One region of the Micromonospora sp. NBRC 107095 genome, then DNA from elsewhere that is predicted to be linked to it. Evidence: riboswitches for the same ligand, from Rfam matches in the RefSeq annotation. Region 1 holds a riboswitch; the other holds the start of a gene.
The links. Region 1 has a riboswitch for cobalamin ahead of cobN (cobaltochelatase subunit CobN). Riboswitches for the same ligand answer to the same signal wherever they lie in the genome.

Region 1 (7,533 bases):
CAACCTCGCGGTGATCACCAGGGTTGCCGGTGCGACCGGATCGGGCGAGGTCGTGGCGGCGCGGGCCACCCAGAGGATCTTGTTGTTCGACCCGTCGTCGCGGACCTGCCGCAGCGGATGGGCGAACAGCACCGCCACGATGTCGCCCTTCGCGCCGAAGACGTGCGGAACCCGCGCGTCCCCGCTGAATCCGGCGTCCGCCCAGTCCGGCAGCGACCCGGTCTCGACCCGCGAGCCGCAGCCCGTCACGGCGCTCGCCGTGGCGGTGGTGGCAGCCGGTGCGGCCGATCCGCCGCTGGTCGTGGTCGTGCACCCCGCCACCAGGAACACCGAGGATGCCAGCATCAACCTGCCCCAGGAACCCATCTTGCCCCTTCCGGTACGCGTCGACGACTCGTCGCACCTTTGCGACACCGCCCGCGCCCGCCAGGTTCCTAGCGCAGCGAGCGGGCGATCTCGATCGCCTCGGCCCTGGTGAGGTGGCCCTCCAGCCGGTAACTCACCTCGTTGTCCTGCCAGATCAGGGTGGCGGCGGCCAGCCGGGCGGTCTCCCGGCGGATCCCGCCCGCCCGGTCCACGTAGGACAGCACATGCGGGCCGTCGACCCAGACGGCGAAGTCGCCGTTGACCTGGACCCAGTCCGCGCCCGGCGGGGTGACCTCCTTGTGGAAGGCCAGGTCGAGGTGGCCGTCGAACGCGTCGACGCGCAGCGCGCCCCCGTCGTAGAGCAGCGCCGCCACCCGGTACCTGCCGGTGGCGTCCGGGTCGGCGACCAGCACCCGCTCGGGTGGGCCCAGCTTCGCCGGCAGGCGGATCGGAAATCGCACCGCCCGCTGCGCCTCGTCCAGGGCGACGACCCGCTGCCCGGGTATCGGCGACGCGGTCGCACCGGGCGGCGTGGGGGCGGGTGAGGTGGCGATGCTGACACCGGCGAAGCGCAGCAGCCCGGTGACGACGTCGGCGATGGCGGCCCGGGTCGGCGGCAACACCGCCACCAGCACGGTGACGAGCGCCACCGCGGCTAGTGAACGCCACCGGCGCCGCCGGGGCGCGGGCGTGCCGAGTCGGACGCGGACGCGGACGCTCACGTCGGGCGGATCGGGTGTGTCCAGCCAGGCGGAGAGGTCCCGCAGTTCCCGTTCGAGGTCACCCATGCCGGACCTCCTCCCGGTCGAGCAGGGTGCGAAGCTTCGCCAGCGCCCTGGAGGTGCGCGACTTCACAGTGCCCCGGGGCCAGCCCAGCGCCGCCACCGTCTCCTCTTCGCTGAGGTCGAGGAAGAACCGGCAGACGATCACCTCGCGGTCGCGTACCGGCAGTTGCCGTAGGGCCCGCACCAGCGACGCCCGGCGCTCCCCGGCGAGGACCGCGCCGACCGCGTCGTCCTCGGCGACCTCGGACGTCGGGTCCGCTGCCGCCGCCCGCAGCACGAGCCCGTCGCGCCGGCCACGGGAGCGGTGCAGGTTGCGGGTCTCGTTGGCGACGATCGCCAGCAGCCACGACCGGAAGGACGCCTCGCCCCGGTAACGGGACAGCTTCCGGTACGCCTTCACGAACGCCTCCTGAATGACGTCCTCGGAGTCCGAGCCGGCACCGAGCAGCACCGCCGTCCGGTACGCGGACGCGGTGTGCCGGGCGACCAGGAGGTCGTACGCCTCCAGGTCACCGGCGCGAGCGCGGGTGACGAGCGCCTCGTCGTCCAGGGCAGCCTCCGTTCGCATCACCCACATGACACCGCCCACCCGCCGCGGGTTCCACCCGGATTTCCGGCCCGGGTCAGCTCTCTCCCATCGGGCGTGCAGGGTATTGCCAGGAATCGGTGCTGCACTGGAGGGGCGTCGAGGAGAGGGGCGGGGCATGAGCTGGTTCAGTCGCCGGTCACGGGGTGCCGAGACGACCCCGACGAAGCTGGACCGCGAGGCGACCCGCGACGACCTCGCGGCGCTGGAGGAGTTCGTCGCCAGCCGGCGCGGGGTGGAGTTCTACCTGGAGCCGGAGACGACCGCGACGGACACCACGGTCGTGGCGATCGCCCACGACGGCGAGTGGATCCGTCGCCGTACCGGAACGCCCCGCGCAGCCGGGGCCATCGCCCGCAAGCACGCGGTGCCGTTGTACGAGGCGGCGCGCACCGGCTACCCGGAGCGGATGCGGGCCTGGAGTCGAGCCCACCCGGAACGTCACGCCCGCTGAGGTCAGGCGGCCTCGACGGCTGACCGGGCCTGCTCAGCCGTCATCGGCTCGGCGTGGCTGGAGACGTACCACAGGTAGTCGTCCTGGAGCAGTCGGCGGACCAGGCCCAGGTCGGGGCCATCGTCGGGTCGGCGCAGGTGTGCCGGCGGCGGGTAGAAGCAGTCGCCCAGCAGCATGACGCCCGAGTCCGGCACCAGCACGACCGTCGAATCTGGGGCGTGGCCGCCGCCGACGTGTCGCAGCCCGACGCCCACCGGCAACTCGTCGACATCGGTGAAGGTCCGGGTTGGCGGCAGGATGGTGAAGTCCGCCCAGGAATCCATCGCGCGGGCCCGCGCCCGGAAGCTCGGGCCGAGGCGCGGGTCGGCGCGTACCCGCGCGTCCAGATAGTGGTGACTCCACGGCTGGGCAGCCTCAGCGCGTAGCAGCGGCACTGCCGTCTCGTGTCCGACGATCTCCACGCCGGGCCAGGCGCAAGCGCCCCAGACGTGGTCCCAGTGGTGGTGGGTGTAGACGAGCCAGCGGGGCCGTGGCAGCCCGGCCGCGGCGAGCGCGGCCTGGATCGCGCGGGCGTGCGTGGGGCTCTGCCCGGCGTCGATCATCACACTGCCGCGCTCGTCGGCGACGACGGCGACACCGGCCTGGACCGCCTCGGGGTCGGGGTCGCCCGGACAGACCCAGACACGGCCGGCCAGGTGGTGGAACTGCGGGACGGCCATGGTGATCGATCTCCGTCATTGATCGCGGTTCGCCGCTGTGGCGGTGCCGATCCTAGGTCAGCACACCGTCGGGCACCGTCCTGCCGGACGATCGGCGCAGGCCAGGATGTGTTCGGCGGTCCTTTGCTCTGCTGCCCTGTACGCACCGGCGACCCCCCCCGTGTCTGGTGCACATAGGGCAGCAGAGCAAAGGGCGTCGCGCATTGATCTGGGGCATCGCGAGGCGCGGAGCCGCACTCACACCGATCGGCGAGGCTCGATCGGTGATGTCCGCCTGGTGGGGCTGGGCCGGCGTTGACCGGCGGCGCAGGGGTGTGGCAGCATTCGCGGCCTGACGGCAGTGAAGGAAGTCGGTGCGAATCCGACGCGGTCCCGCCACTGTCACCGGGGAGCGATCCCCCCTCGTGAGTCACGGCCGTGTGTCTGCGGTTGGAAGGCCGGGGGAGAGCGTCGATCCGGAAGCCAGGATACTTCGGCCGTCGGAACGTACCCCAGGGCGTGGACACCCGAGGAGGACCCGATGACGCATGGCGTCTCTGTGACCGACGATCACCGTCGCGAGCTGAGCGGCGGACGCCCCGCCGCGCCCCGAACCGGCCGCACCGACGCGCCGGCCTCCGCACGCTCCCGCGCCGTTCACCGCTGAGTTCCCCACCGCGCCACCCGTCGCCGTCGGCCCCGCGCCGGTGAGCCGCCCGGGTCGCGGTGCCTGCTGAACCCCGCGCCCATCCCACGTCGCCCAGCCCGCTTCGGCGAGCGCGTCGACGTCACTTTCCGGAGCGTGCCGTGCGCATTCTGCTGCTCTCCACCGCCGACACCGACCTGCTGGCCGCCCGCGCCAGCGGCGCCGACTACCGGTTGGCGAACCCCGCGCGGGTCACCGTCGAGGAGGTGCCCGCCCTGCTCGACGGGGTCGCCCTCGTCGTCGTACGCCTGCTCGGCGGTCGGCAGGCGTGGCCGGACGGCCTCGCCGCGGTGCTCGCCACCGGCGTGCCGACGGTCGTGCTCGGCGGCGAGGCGCTGCCCGACGCGGAGCTGATGGCCATCTCCACGGTGCCGGCCGGGGTCGTCACCCAGGCGCTGGCGTACCTGGTCGAGGGCGGCCCGGACAACCTCGGGCAGCTGGCCCGGTTCCTCTCCGACACGGTGCTGCTCACCGGTGAGGGGTTCGCCCCGCCCGCACCCACCCCGGCGTACGGCGTGCACCGCGAGTACCCCACCAGTCCGGATCAGCCCACAGTGGGGATCGTCTTCTACCGGGCGCACGCCCTCGCGGGCAACACCGAGTTCGTCGACGTGCTCGCGGACGCGGTCCACAAGGCCGGCGGCAACCCGCTGCCGATCTTCTGCGGCTCCCTGCGCGGGCTGACCGCGGACGCTGGTCCGCTCGGGCTCTTCGCCCGCTGTGACGCGCTGCTGGTAACGGTGCTCGCGGCCGGCGGTGCGGTCGCCGCGGACGCCTCCGGCGGCGGCGACGAGGACGCCTGGGACGTCGGCGCCCTGGCCGCCCTGGACGTGCCGGTCATCCAGGCACTCTGCCTCACCAGCACCCGGGCGCAGTGGGCCGACAGCGACGCCGGGCTGTCCCCGTTGGACGCCGCCATGCAGGTGGCCATCCCCGAGTTCGACGGCCGGATCGTCACCGTCCCGTTCTCGTTCAAGCAGATCGACGCCGACGGGCTCTCGGTCTACGCCGCCGACCCCGAGCGGGCCGCCCGGGTCGCCGGGATCGCGGTGCGCCACGCCCGGCTGCGGTACGTGCCGGCCGCCGACAAGCGCGTCGCCGTGGTGCTCAGCTCGTACCCGACGAAGCACTCCCGGGTCGGCAACGCGGTCGGCCTGGACACCCCGGCGTCGGCGGTACGGCTGTTCGCCGCGCTCGCGGACGCCGGCTACCACCTGGGCGACGGCCCGGTGCCCGCCGACGGCGACGCGCTGATCCACGCGCTGATCGCCGCCGGTGGCCACGACGTGGAGTGGCTCACCCCCGAGCAGTTGGCCGGCGCGGAGGCCCGGATACCGGGGCAGACGTACCGGCGCTGGTTCGACAAGGTCCCGGCCGAGCTGCGCGAGCGGATCACTGAACACTGGGGTGAGCCGCCTGGCGAGCTGTACACCGACGGCGGCGACATCGTGCTCGCCGGCCTGCGCTTCGGCAACGTCGTCCTGTTGATCCAGCCGCCCCGCGGCTTCGGGGAGAACCCGATCGCCATCTACCACGACCCGGACCTGCCACCGAGTCACCACTACCTGGCCGCGTACCGCTGGTTGACCGCGCCGGTCGCGGACGGCGGCTTCGGCGCGGACGCCGTGGTGCACCTCGGCAAGCACGGCACGTGCGAGTGGCTGCCCGGCAAGGGCCTCGGCCTGGCCGCCGACTGCGCGCCCGACGCGGTCCTCGGTGACCTGCCACTCGTCTACCCGTTCATCGTCAACGATCCCGGCGAGGGCACCCAGGCCAAGCGGCGGTCGCACGCCGTGGTCGTCGACCACCTGGTGCCGCCGATGGCCCGCGCGGAAACCTACGGCGACCTGGCCAAACTGGAGCAACTGCTCGACGAGTACGCGACGGTGCAGGCCCTCGACCCGGCGAAGGTGCCCACCGTGCGGGCCCAGATCTGGGACCTGGTGCGCGCCGCCGAGCTGCACCACGACCTGCACGCCGAGGCGATGCCCGACGCGGACGACTTCGACGACTTCGTGCTGCACCTCGACGGGTACCTGTGCGAGGTCAAGGACGTGCAGATCCGCGACGGGCTGCACATCCTCGCCGACGCGCCCACCGGTGAGCCCCGGGTCAACCTGGTGCTCGCGGTGCTGCGCGCCCCGCAGATCTGGGGCGGCGCGCGGGCCCTGCCCGGCCTGCGACAGGCCCTCGCCGTCGCGTACTCCCTCGACGAGCAGGAGCTGCTCGCGACACCGGGGCAGCGCCTGGCGCTGCCGGCGGCGTTGACCGACGTCGTGGACGGCCCGGCCGGCACCGCCGCCGACGCGATCGACCTCATCGAAGCCCTCGCCCGGCGGCTCGTCGTCGGCATGGAGGCCATGGACTGGGCCGTGGACACCGTCGACGCCGTGGTGGCGGAGGTGACCGGCCGCACGATCCCGGACGTCGCCGCGGTGCTGCACTTCGCCGCCACCGAGCTGGTGCCCCGACTGGACCGCACCACCGACGAGCTGACCAACACCCTCGGGGCGCTGGACGGCAGGTTCGTGCCGCCCGGCCCGTCCGGCTCACCCACCCGGGGTCTGGTCAACGTGCTGCCGACCGGCCGCAACTTCTACTCCGTCGACCCGAAGGCCATCCCCAGCCGCAACGCCTGGGACGTCGGGGTGGCCCTCGCCGACTCGCTGCTGGCCCGACACCTCGCCGACACCGGCGCGTACCCCCGCTCGGTGGGGTTGACCGTGTGGGGCACCAGCGCCATGCGGACCCAGGGCGACGACATCGCCGAGGTGCTCGCGCTGCTCGGCTGCCGACCGGTCTGGGACGACAGGTCCCGGCGGGTCACCGGCGTCGAGGTGGTGCCGACCGCCGAGCTGGGCCGACCGCGGGTCGACGTCACCGTGCGCATCTCCGGCTTCTTCCGCGACGCGTTCCCGCACGTGGTGGCGCTGCTCGACGACGCCGTCCGGCGGGTCGCCGCCCTGGACGAGCCGGCCGAGGAGAACTACCTGCGGGCGCACGTCACCGCCGACCTCGCCGAGCACGGCGACGAGCGGCGGGCCACCGCCCGGATCTTCGGCTCCAAGCCCGGCGCCTACGGCGCGGGGCTGTTGCCCTTGATCGACGCCCGGACCTGGCGCAGCGACGCCGACCTGGCCGAGGTGTACGCGGTGTGGGGCGGCTACGCCTACGGCCGGGGCCTGGACGGGCGGGAGGCGCGCGCCGACATGGAGCGCTCGTTCGCCCGGATCGCGGTGGCGGTGAAGAACCAGGACACCCGCGAGCACGACATCGTCGACTCCGACGACTACTTCCAGTACCACGGCGGGATGGTGGCGGTGGTCCGCCACCTCACCGGCACGTCACCGGCGGCGTACGTGGGTGACTCGGCGATGCCGCACGACGTGCGCACCCGCACGCTGGGCGAGGAGACCCGGCGGGTGTTCCGGGCCCGGGTGGTCAACCCGAAGTGGATCGCCGCGATGCGCCGGCACGGCTACAAGGGCGCTTTCGAGCTGGCGGCCACAGTGGACTACCTGTTCGGCTACGACGCCACCGCCGGTGTCGTCGACGACTGGATGTACGAGCACCTCGCCGCCGCGTACCTCTTCGACGACACCACCCGGGAGTTCCTGGAGCGGTCCAATCCGTGGGCGCTGCGCGGCATCACCGAGCGGCTGTTGGAGGCCGCCGACCGGGGGCTGTGGGCCGCACCGGAGCCGAGCACCCTCGACCGGCTGCGCGACACGTACCTGGCCAGCGAGGGCGACCTGGAGGACCGGGTGTGAGCGCGAGGAGTGAGCCGGTTTTGCGAGCCCCGCAGTCGCGAACGAAAGGAGGCGCAGTGGCGACTTATCCGTTCAGTGCGGTGCTCGGCATGGCCGACATGCGACTGGCGTTGCTGCTCAACGCGGTTTCCCCGGCGATCGGCGGGGTCCTCGTGCGCGGCGAGAAGG
Region 2 (7,533 bases), on a different contig from region 1:
GGGTTTCCAGCCCGACGAGGCGGCGGCGCTCTCCGCGCTGCACACCCGCAACTTCATGTAGGCGCGCAGTACGCTGGAGCGACAATGACCAGCGAATCCGGCGCGGTCCGCGAGGCGCTCCTGCGGCTGCGCGCGCAGACCGAGGCTCAGGCCACCGCCCTGGAGGGCGACCTGCGGGGCCTCTTCGAGGCGTCCCGGTCGTCCAACGCCGACGACGAACACGACCCCGAGGGCAGCACGATCGCCTTCGAACGCGCGCAGCTCATCGCCGTCCTGGACGCCACCCGCCGACGCCTGGCCGAGCTGGACGTCGCGCTGCGACGGGTGGACGACGGCAGCTACGGCGTGTGCGAACGGTGTCTGCGTCCCATTCCCGCCGAGCGTCTCGTCGCCCGCCCGTCAGCGCGTACCTGTGTGGCGTGCGCCAGTCGACGGTAGCCGCACCGCCGTCAGCGGCCACCGGCGTAGCGGGCGCGGTCGCCGAGCTCCTCCTCGATGCGGATGAGCTGGTTGTACTTGGCCGTGCGGTCCGAGCGCGACAGGGAACCGGTCTTGATCTGTCCGCAACCGACGCCGACGGCCAGGTCGGCGATGGTGGTGTCCTCGGTCTCTCCGGAGCGGTGCGACATCACCACCCGGTACCCGGCCTTGTGGGCGGCGTCCACCGTCGCCAGGGTCTCGGTGAGCGTGCCGATCTGGTTGACCTTGACCAGGATCGCGTTGGCGTAACCGCCGTCGATCCCGTCGCGCAGCCGGTCGACGTCGGTGCAGAACACGTCGTCGCCGACCAACTGCACGCGCTCCCCCGCCGCCGCCGTCAGCCGCTGCCAGCCGGCGATGTCATCCTCGGCCATCGGGTCCTCGATCGAGCTGATCGGGTACCGGGCGACCAGGTCCAGCAGGTAGTCGATGTGCTCGTCAACGGTGCGCTGACGTCCCTCGCCGACGTAGTCGTAGACGCCGTCGCGGAAGAACTCCGAGCTGGCCGGGTCGAGACAGATCAGCACGTCGGAACCGGGCTGGTAACCGGTGTCCTCGATGGCGCGTAGCACGAACCGCAGTGCCTCGTCGGCGTCCGTGACGTTCGGGGCGAAGCCACCCTCGTCACCGACGTTGGTGTTGTGCCCCGCCGCGGCCAGGGACGCCCTGAGGGTGTGGAAGACCTCCGAGCCCATCCGGACCGCCTCGGCGAAGGTCCGCGCGCCGACCGGGGCGATCATGAACTCCTGGAAGTCGAGCGGATTGTCGGCGTGCGCGCCACCGTTGATGATGTTCATCATCGGCACCGGCAGCAGGCGGGCGCCGACGCCACCGACGTAGCGGTAGAGCGGCTGCCGGTGGGCCGACGCCGCCGCCTTCGCGGCCGCCAGGGACACCGCCAGGATCGCGTTGGCGCCCAGGCGGCCCTTGTCCTTGGAACCGTCGAGGTCGATCATCGTCTCGTCGATCAGGGCCTGGTCCTCCGCGTCGAGCCCGCGCACCGCGTCGGCGATCTCCCCGTTGACCGCGGCGACGGCCGCGCTGACCCCCTTGCCGTGAAAACGCGTCCGGTCCCCGTCGCGCCGCTCGACCGCCTCGTTGGCCCCCGTCGACGCGCCGGACGGCACGGCGGCCCGTCCGGTCGACCCGTCGGCAAGGACCACGTCGGCCTCCACCGTCGGGTTGCCCCTGCTGTCGAGGATCTGCCGACCCCGCACCCGACTGATTGCCGTCATCGCACACTCCCTGCTCAAGCTGCTGTTTCACCGCCAGACTGGCAGGAAACGGCGGCCCTGACACCGCGACGATGGACACGTTGACCCGTACCCCGGGGTGCGGGTTTAGGGTCGCGGGATGCGGGTGGGCGAGTTGGCACGACGGACCGGAACCACGGTCCGGGCACTGCGGTACTACGAGTCGGCCGGGCTGGTCGTGCCCCGGCGGCTGAGCAACGGCTACCGGGAGTACGACCCGATCGCGGTGCGGCTGGTGGCCCAGATCCGCGAGCTGATGGCACTCGGCCTGACCGTCGAGGAGACCCGCCCGTTCGTCGAGTCGATCGCCGGGGGTGCCGACGACGCCGACGTGTGCGCGGCGGCGGTGGCCACGTACCGCAGCACCATCACCAACCTGCAGGAACGGATCGGCAGGTTGACCGCCCAGCGCGACGCCCTGGACGCACGCCTCGACGCCGCCGCGAGCCAGGTCGTACCCGGCGGTGGCGCGGTCGGGGGCGACCCCGCCGCGCTGGTCGGCACCAGCCTGCCACCGCTGTCCTTCTACGGCACCGACGGCCGCCCGGTCGACCTCGGCGCGCTCGGCGCCGGGCGCACCGTCATCTTCGTCTACCCGCTGACCGGGCGACCCGGCGTCGACCTGCCCAACGGGCTGTTGGAGATCCACGGCGCCCGGGGCAGCACCGAGCAGGCCGCCTGGTTCCGCGACCACCACGCGGAGCTGCGCGCCGCCGGCGCCGCCCGGGTGTACGGGCTGTCCGCGCAGTCGACCGGCTACCAACGGGAACTCGCGCACCGGCTGCGGCTGCCCTACCCGCTGATCCCCGACCCGAGGCTGACCCTGGCCGCCGCGCTGCGTCTGCCGACCCGTACCGCTGGCGACATGACGCTCTACGAACGGCTGACGTTGATCATCGCCGACGGCGTTGTCGAACACGTCTTCCACCCGATCCAGGACCCGGCGTCGCACCCCCTGCACGTGATGCGGTGGCTCACCAAACGACGCCGGGCCCCCGGATCGGTTGCCGCCTAGAAATCGTCGTCGAAGGCGACGGTGCCGCTCACCCCGACCTGGTACGCCGACACCCGCCGCTCGAAGAAGTTGGACAGCTCCTGCACGTCCTGCAACTCCATGAAACCGAACGGGTTGCTCGACCCGTAGTGCGCCGGGATGCCGAGCTGGGCGAGGCGGCGGTCGGCGACGTGCTGGAGGTACTCCCGCATGTCGGCCAGGGTCAGACCGGGTACGCCGTGACCCAGCAGGTCCTCGGCGAACTGCACCTCACACTCGACGGCCTCGGTGAGCATCTGCCGGACCTGGTCGGCGAGGTCGTCGTCGAACAGGTCCGGCTCCTCGGCGCGGACCGTGTCGACGACGTCGAACGCGAACGCCATGTGCATGGACTCGTCGCGGAACACCCAGTTGGTGCCGGAGGCGAGGCCGTGCAGCAGGCCGCGGGAGCGCAGGAAGTAGACGTAGGCGAACGCGCCGTAGAAGAACAACCCTTCGATGCAGGCGGCGAAGCAGATCAGGTTCAGCAGGAACGTCCGCCGGTCGTCCCGGGTCCGCAACTCCCGCAGGTCGCCCAGCGAGTCGATCCAGCGGAAGCAGAACTCGGCCTTGCGCCGGATCGAGGGGATGTTCTCGATCGCCGCGAAGGCTTCGAAACGTTCGGTCTCGTCGGGAACGTAGGTGTCGAGGAGGTTGAGATAGAACTGGACGTGCACCGCCTCCTCGAACAGCTGCCGGGACAGGTAGAGCCGACCCTCGGGGCTGTTCACGTGCTGGTAGAGGTTGAGCACCAGGTTGTTGGCGACGATCGTGTCGCCGGTGGCGAAGAACGCGACCAGGCGGCTGACCAGGTGCCGCTCGGCCGGTGACAGCTTGTCCAGGTCGGCGAGGTCGGCGTGCAGGTCGACCTCCTCGACGGTCCAGGTGTTGCGGATGGCGTCGCGGAAGCGGTCGAAGAAGTGCGGGTAGCGCATCGGGCGCAGGGTGAGGTCCATCCCGGGGTCGAGCAGCATGTGCGTGGTCCTCGTGTCGATGGTGGCGGCGTCGGTGATGGCGGCGTCGGTGATGGCGTCGGCGGGGCTCACTGGCAGGCCTCGCACGATTCGGGGTTCTCCAGTGAGCAGGCCAGCGCCTCCGCGTCGACGGCGACCGTGACAGCGGCGGGCGCGACAGCGCCGACGGTGGCCTGCTGGATCCGGGTGGCGGGGCGCGAACGCAGGTAGTACGTGGTCTTCAGGCCGGCCTTCCAGGCGTACAGGTACATCGAGGAGAGCTTGCCGATGGTCGGCGCGGCCAGGAACAGGTTCAGCGACTGGGACTGGTCGATGAACGGGGCGCGGGCGGCGGCCAGGTCGATCAGCGCCCGCTGCGGCAGCTCCCAGGCGGTGCGGAACAACTCCCGTACGCCGGCCGGCAGCTCGGCGATGTCCTGCACCGACCCCTCGGCCCGCTTGATCGCCGAACGGATCGGCTCGGTCCACAGACCGCGTGCCTTCAACTCCCGGACCAGAGCGGTGTTGACCTGGAGGAACTCCCCCGACAGGGTCTCGCGCTTGAACAGGTTGGACACCTGCGGCTCGATGCACTCGTAGCATCCGGCGATCGAGGCGATGGTGGCTGTCGGCGCGACCGCCACCAGCAGCGAGTTACGCAGCCCGTACGCCTCGACCCGCTCGCGCAGCGCCTCCCAGCGTGCCGTCTGGGTGCCCTCGACACCCCACAGGTCGGGCTGGAGCTGGCCCCGCGCGGCCCGGGTCTGCGGGTACGCCGGGTGCGCGCCGAAGTCGCGGGCCAGGTCGGCGGAGGTCTCCAGCGCGGTCAGGTACAGCTCCTCGCTGATCCGGGTGGACAGTTCCCGGGCGGCCGGCGAGTCGAACGGCAGCCGCAGTGCGAAGAAGACGTCCTGTAGGCCCATCAGCCCGAGCCCGACCGGCCGCCAGCGGGGGTTGCTCGCCGCCGCCTGCGCGGTCGGGTAGTAGTTGATGTCGATGACCCGGTCGAGGAAGGTCACCGCGGTGCGCACCGTGGCGCGCAGCCTCTCCCAGTCGATGCCGCCGTCGGTGAGGTGGGCGGCGAGGTTCACCGAGCCGAGGTTGCACACGGCGGTCTCGGTGTCGCTGGACACCTCGACGATCTCGGTGCAGAGGTTGGACAGGTGCACCACGTTGCCGTCCTCGGCGGTCTGGTTGCACAGCCGGTTCGACGCGTCCTTGAAGGTCATCCACCCGTTGCCGGTCTGGGCGAGGGTGCGCATCATCGTGCCGTACAGCTCCCGCGCCGGAACCTGCCGCACGTAGCGGCCCTGCGCCTCGGCCTCCCGGTACGCGGCGTCGAACCGATCCCCCCACAGGTCCGGCAGCTCGGGCACCTCGTTCGGGTCGAACAGCGACCACATCTCGTCGGCCTCGACCCGGCGCATGAACTCGTCCGGGATCCAGTTGGCCAGGTTCAGGTTGTGGGTGCGCCGGGCGTCCTCGCCGGTGTTGTCGCGCAGGTGCAGGAACTCCTCGATGTCCGGGTGCCACGGCTCCAGGTAGACGCAGGCCGCGCCCTTGCGCCGGCCGCCCTGGTTGACCGCCGCCACGCTCGCGTCCAGGGTGCGCAGCCACGGCACGATCCCGTTGGACTGCCCGTTGGTGCCCCGGATCAGCGCGCCGCGGGAGCGGACCCGGGAGTACGCGATGCCGATGCCACCGGCGAACTTGGACAGGTTGGCGACCTGGGCGTACCGGGCGTAGATCGAGTCCAACTCGTCGAGCGGGGAGTCGACCAGGTAGCAGGAGGACATCTGGGTGTGCCGGGTCCCGGAGTTGAACAAGGTCGGTGAGCTGGGCAGGTAGGCCAGACTGGACATCAGTCGGTAGAAGCCGACCGCCTCGTCCGGCGTCCGGGACAGACCGCAGGCCACCCGCAGCAGCCAGTACTGCGGGGTCTCCAGCACCAGTCGGCTGGTGGGGTGGCGCAGCAGGTAGCGGTCGTAGACGGTGCGCAGTCCGAAGTACTCGAACCGGCGGTCGCCGTCCGGGTCGACGGCGGCATCGAGGGTCGTGGCGTGTGCGGCGACGAACGCGGCGGTGTCGTCCCCGATCAGCCCTTCGGCGTGGCCGACCCGGATCGCCGCGCTGAACGAGGTGATGCCCTGCCGGCGTACCTCCTTGTCGACGTAGGCGGCCAGCAGCCGCGCGGCGAGGCGGGAGTACTGCGGCTCCTCACCGATCATCTCGGCCGCGGTCTGGATGGAGAGCCGGTCCAGTTCGGCGGTGGTGGCGCCGTCGTAGAGGCCGCTGATGGTGCGGGTGGCCACCCGCATCGGGTCGACGTCGGTCAGATCGTCGGCCCACCGCTCGACCGCCCGGACGATCTTGTTCACGTCCACGGGTTCGGCCGCGCCGTCGCGCTTGCGGACCCGCATCGGCGTCCGCCGCGCGGGCGTGTCGGCGCTGACCGGGACTACCTGGGTGACTGTCACCACTCGCTCCTCGGAGTTCGAGACCTGGTGGCCCGGACGCGAGGAGACAGACACCGACGGACGCCACGCCGGCGCGGCGTGGGATCAGGTGGCGTCAGCCGTCCCACGCGGCCTCGGACCGCCGCGCACCCGGATGCGGGTACGCGGCGCGCTGGCAGGTCTTCGGACTCGCGGGCACGACCGGGCTCGCCGGTCTCCTAGTGGCCGTCGCTTCCCAGGCCGATGGGTGGCCCAGTGCTGATGACGGCGGTCGTTCCCACTCACCGCTGCGGGACAGTCCCGGATTTCCACCGGGTTCCCTGTTGCCTCGACCGCGCCGGATGAGCGGCCGAACCAGCTGCGCTCGACACCATATATAGGGACGCAGCCGTTGTCACACCCCACATGTCGGTCTCGGGCGTGTCGGCGGCCAGCGCGGTGACCACCGTCACCACCCGGGCCGCGCGCGCCGCGCCGGACGACGCCGACACCGGGGGCACGATTCTCCGCGTCGGTGTCGACAATGGTCAGTGGGTCGACACCCCACGCAAACATCATATGTCTGCACGTCCGTAGTGATCGACAACGTTGACGCACCCGAGGAGCCGTCCGTATACTCCCAGTGATCATCTGATCTTTAGCCTAGCCGGGCGAGGAGCGCATGCCGCAGATCACTGCCGTCACCGTCGAGGACGTCCGCTTCCCCACCTCCCTGACCGCTGACGGGTCAGACGCCATGAACAAGGACGGCGACTACTCGGCGGCCTACGTCGTGCTGCACACCGACGGCGTCGACGGCGCGGGCGCGCCGCTCGCGGGGCACGGGCTGACCTTCACCATCGGCCGTGGCAACGACATCGTCGCGGCGGCGGCGGTCCACCAGGCACAGCTTCTCGTGGGCCTGGACGTGGCGACGATGGCGGCGGACATGGGCGCCGTCTACCGCCTCCTGACCTCCGACTCTCAGCTGCGCTGGCTCGGCCCCGAGAAGGGCGTCGTCCACCTGTCGCTGGCGGCCGTGCTGAACGCGTCGTGGGACCTGGCCGCCCGGGTCGCCGACAAGCCACTGTGGCGACTGCTCACCGACATGTCCCCCGAGCAACTCGTCGACATCGCGGACCTGCGCTACCTGTCCGACGCCCTGACCCGGGACGAGGCGCTGGCCATCCTGCGCGCCAAGGAGAGCACGAAGGCCGACCGCCTCGCCGAGCTCGACCGGACCGGCTACCCCGCCTACACCACCTCGGCGGGCTGGCTCGGCTACGGCGACGACAAGCTGCGCCGGCTGTGCCAGGAGGCGGTGGACAGCGGCTACGGCTACGTCAAGCTCAAGGTCGGCGCCAACCTCGACGACGACA

Region 2: it holds a riboswitch for cobalamin, as region 1 does, so the genes downstream of both, QSK15_RS30750 (ribonucleoside-diphosphate reductase subunit alpha) here and cobN (cobaltochelatase subunit CobN) in region 1, are expected to answer to the same signal.

Annotation. Positions count from the first base shown of each region.
Region 1 covers NZ_BSTU01000005.1:179,474-187,006, reverse strand. Annotated here, with positions in the region: gene QSK15_RS23720 (hypothetical protein) at 1-345, opposite strand, end outside; gene QSK15_RS23715 (hypothetical protein) at 435-1,154, opposite strand; gene QSK15_RS23710 (RNA polymerase sigma factor) at 1,147-1,719, opposite strand; gene QSK15_RS23705 (hypothetical protein) at 1,856-2,191, shown strand; gene QSK15_RS23700 (MBL fold metallo-hydrolase) at 2,194-2,910, opposite strand; cobalamin riboswitch at 3,229-3,405, shown strand; gene cobN (cobaltochelatase subunit CobN) at 3,697-7,365, shown strand; gene QSK15_RS23690 (magnesium chelatase subunit D family protein) at 7,362-7,533, shown strand, end outside.
Region 2 covers NZ_BSTU01000007.1:538,755-546,287, reverse strand. Annotated here, with positions in the region: gene QSK15_RS30775 (ferritin-like domain-containing protein) at 1-61, shown strand, start outside; gene QSK15_RS30770 (TraR/DksA family transcriptional regulator) at 85-438, shown strand; gene eno (phosphopyruvate hydratase) at 450-1,715, opposite strand; gene QSK15_RS30760 (MerR family transcriptional regulator) at 1,834-2,748, shown strand; gene QSK15_RS30755 (ribonucleotide-diphosphate reductase subunit beta) at 2,745-3,740, opposite strand; gene QSK15_RS30750 (ribonucleoside-diphosphate reductase subunit alpha) at 3,809-6,139, opposite strand; cobalamin riboswitch at 6,333-6,549, opposite strand; gene QSK15_RS30745 (enolase C-terminal domain-like protein) at 6,837-7,533, shown strand, end outside.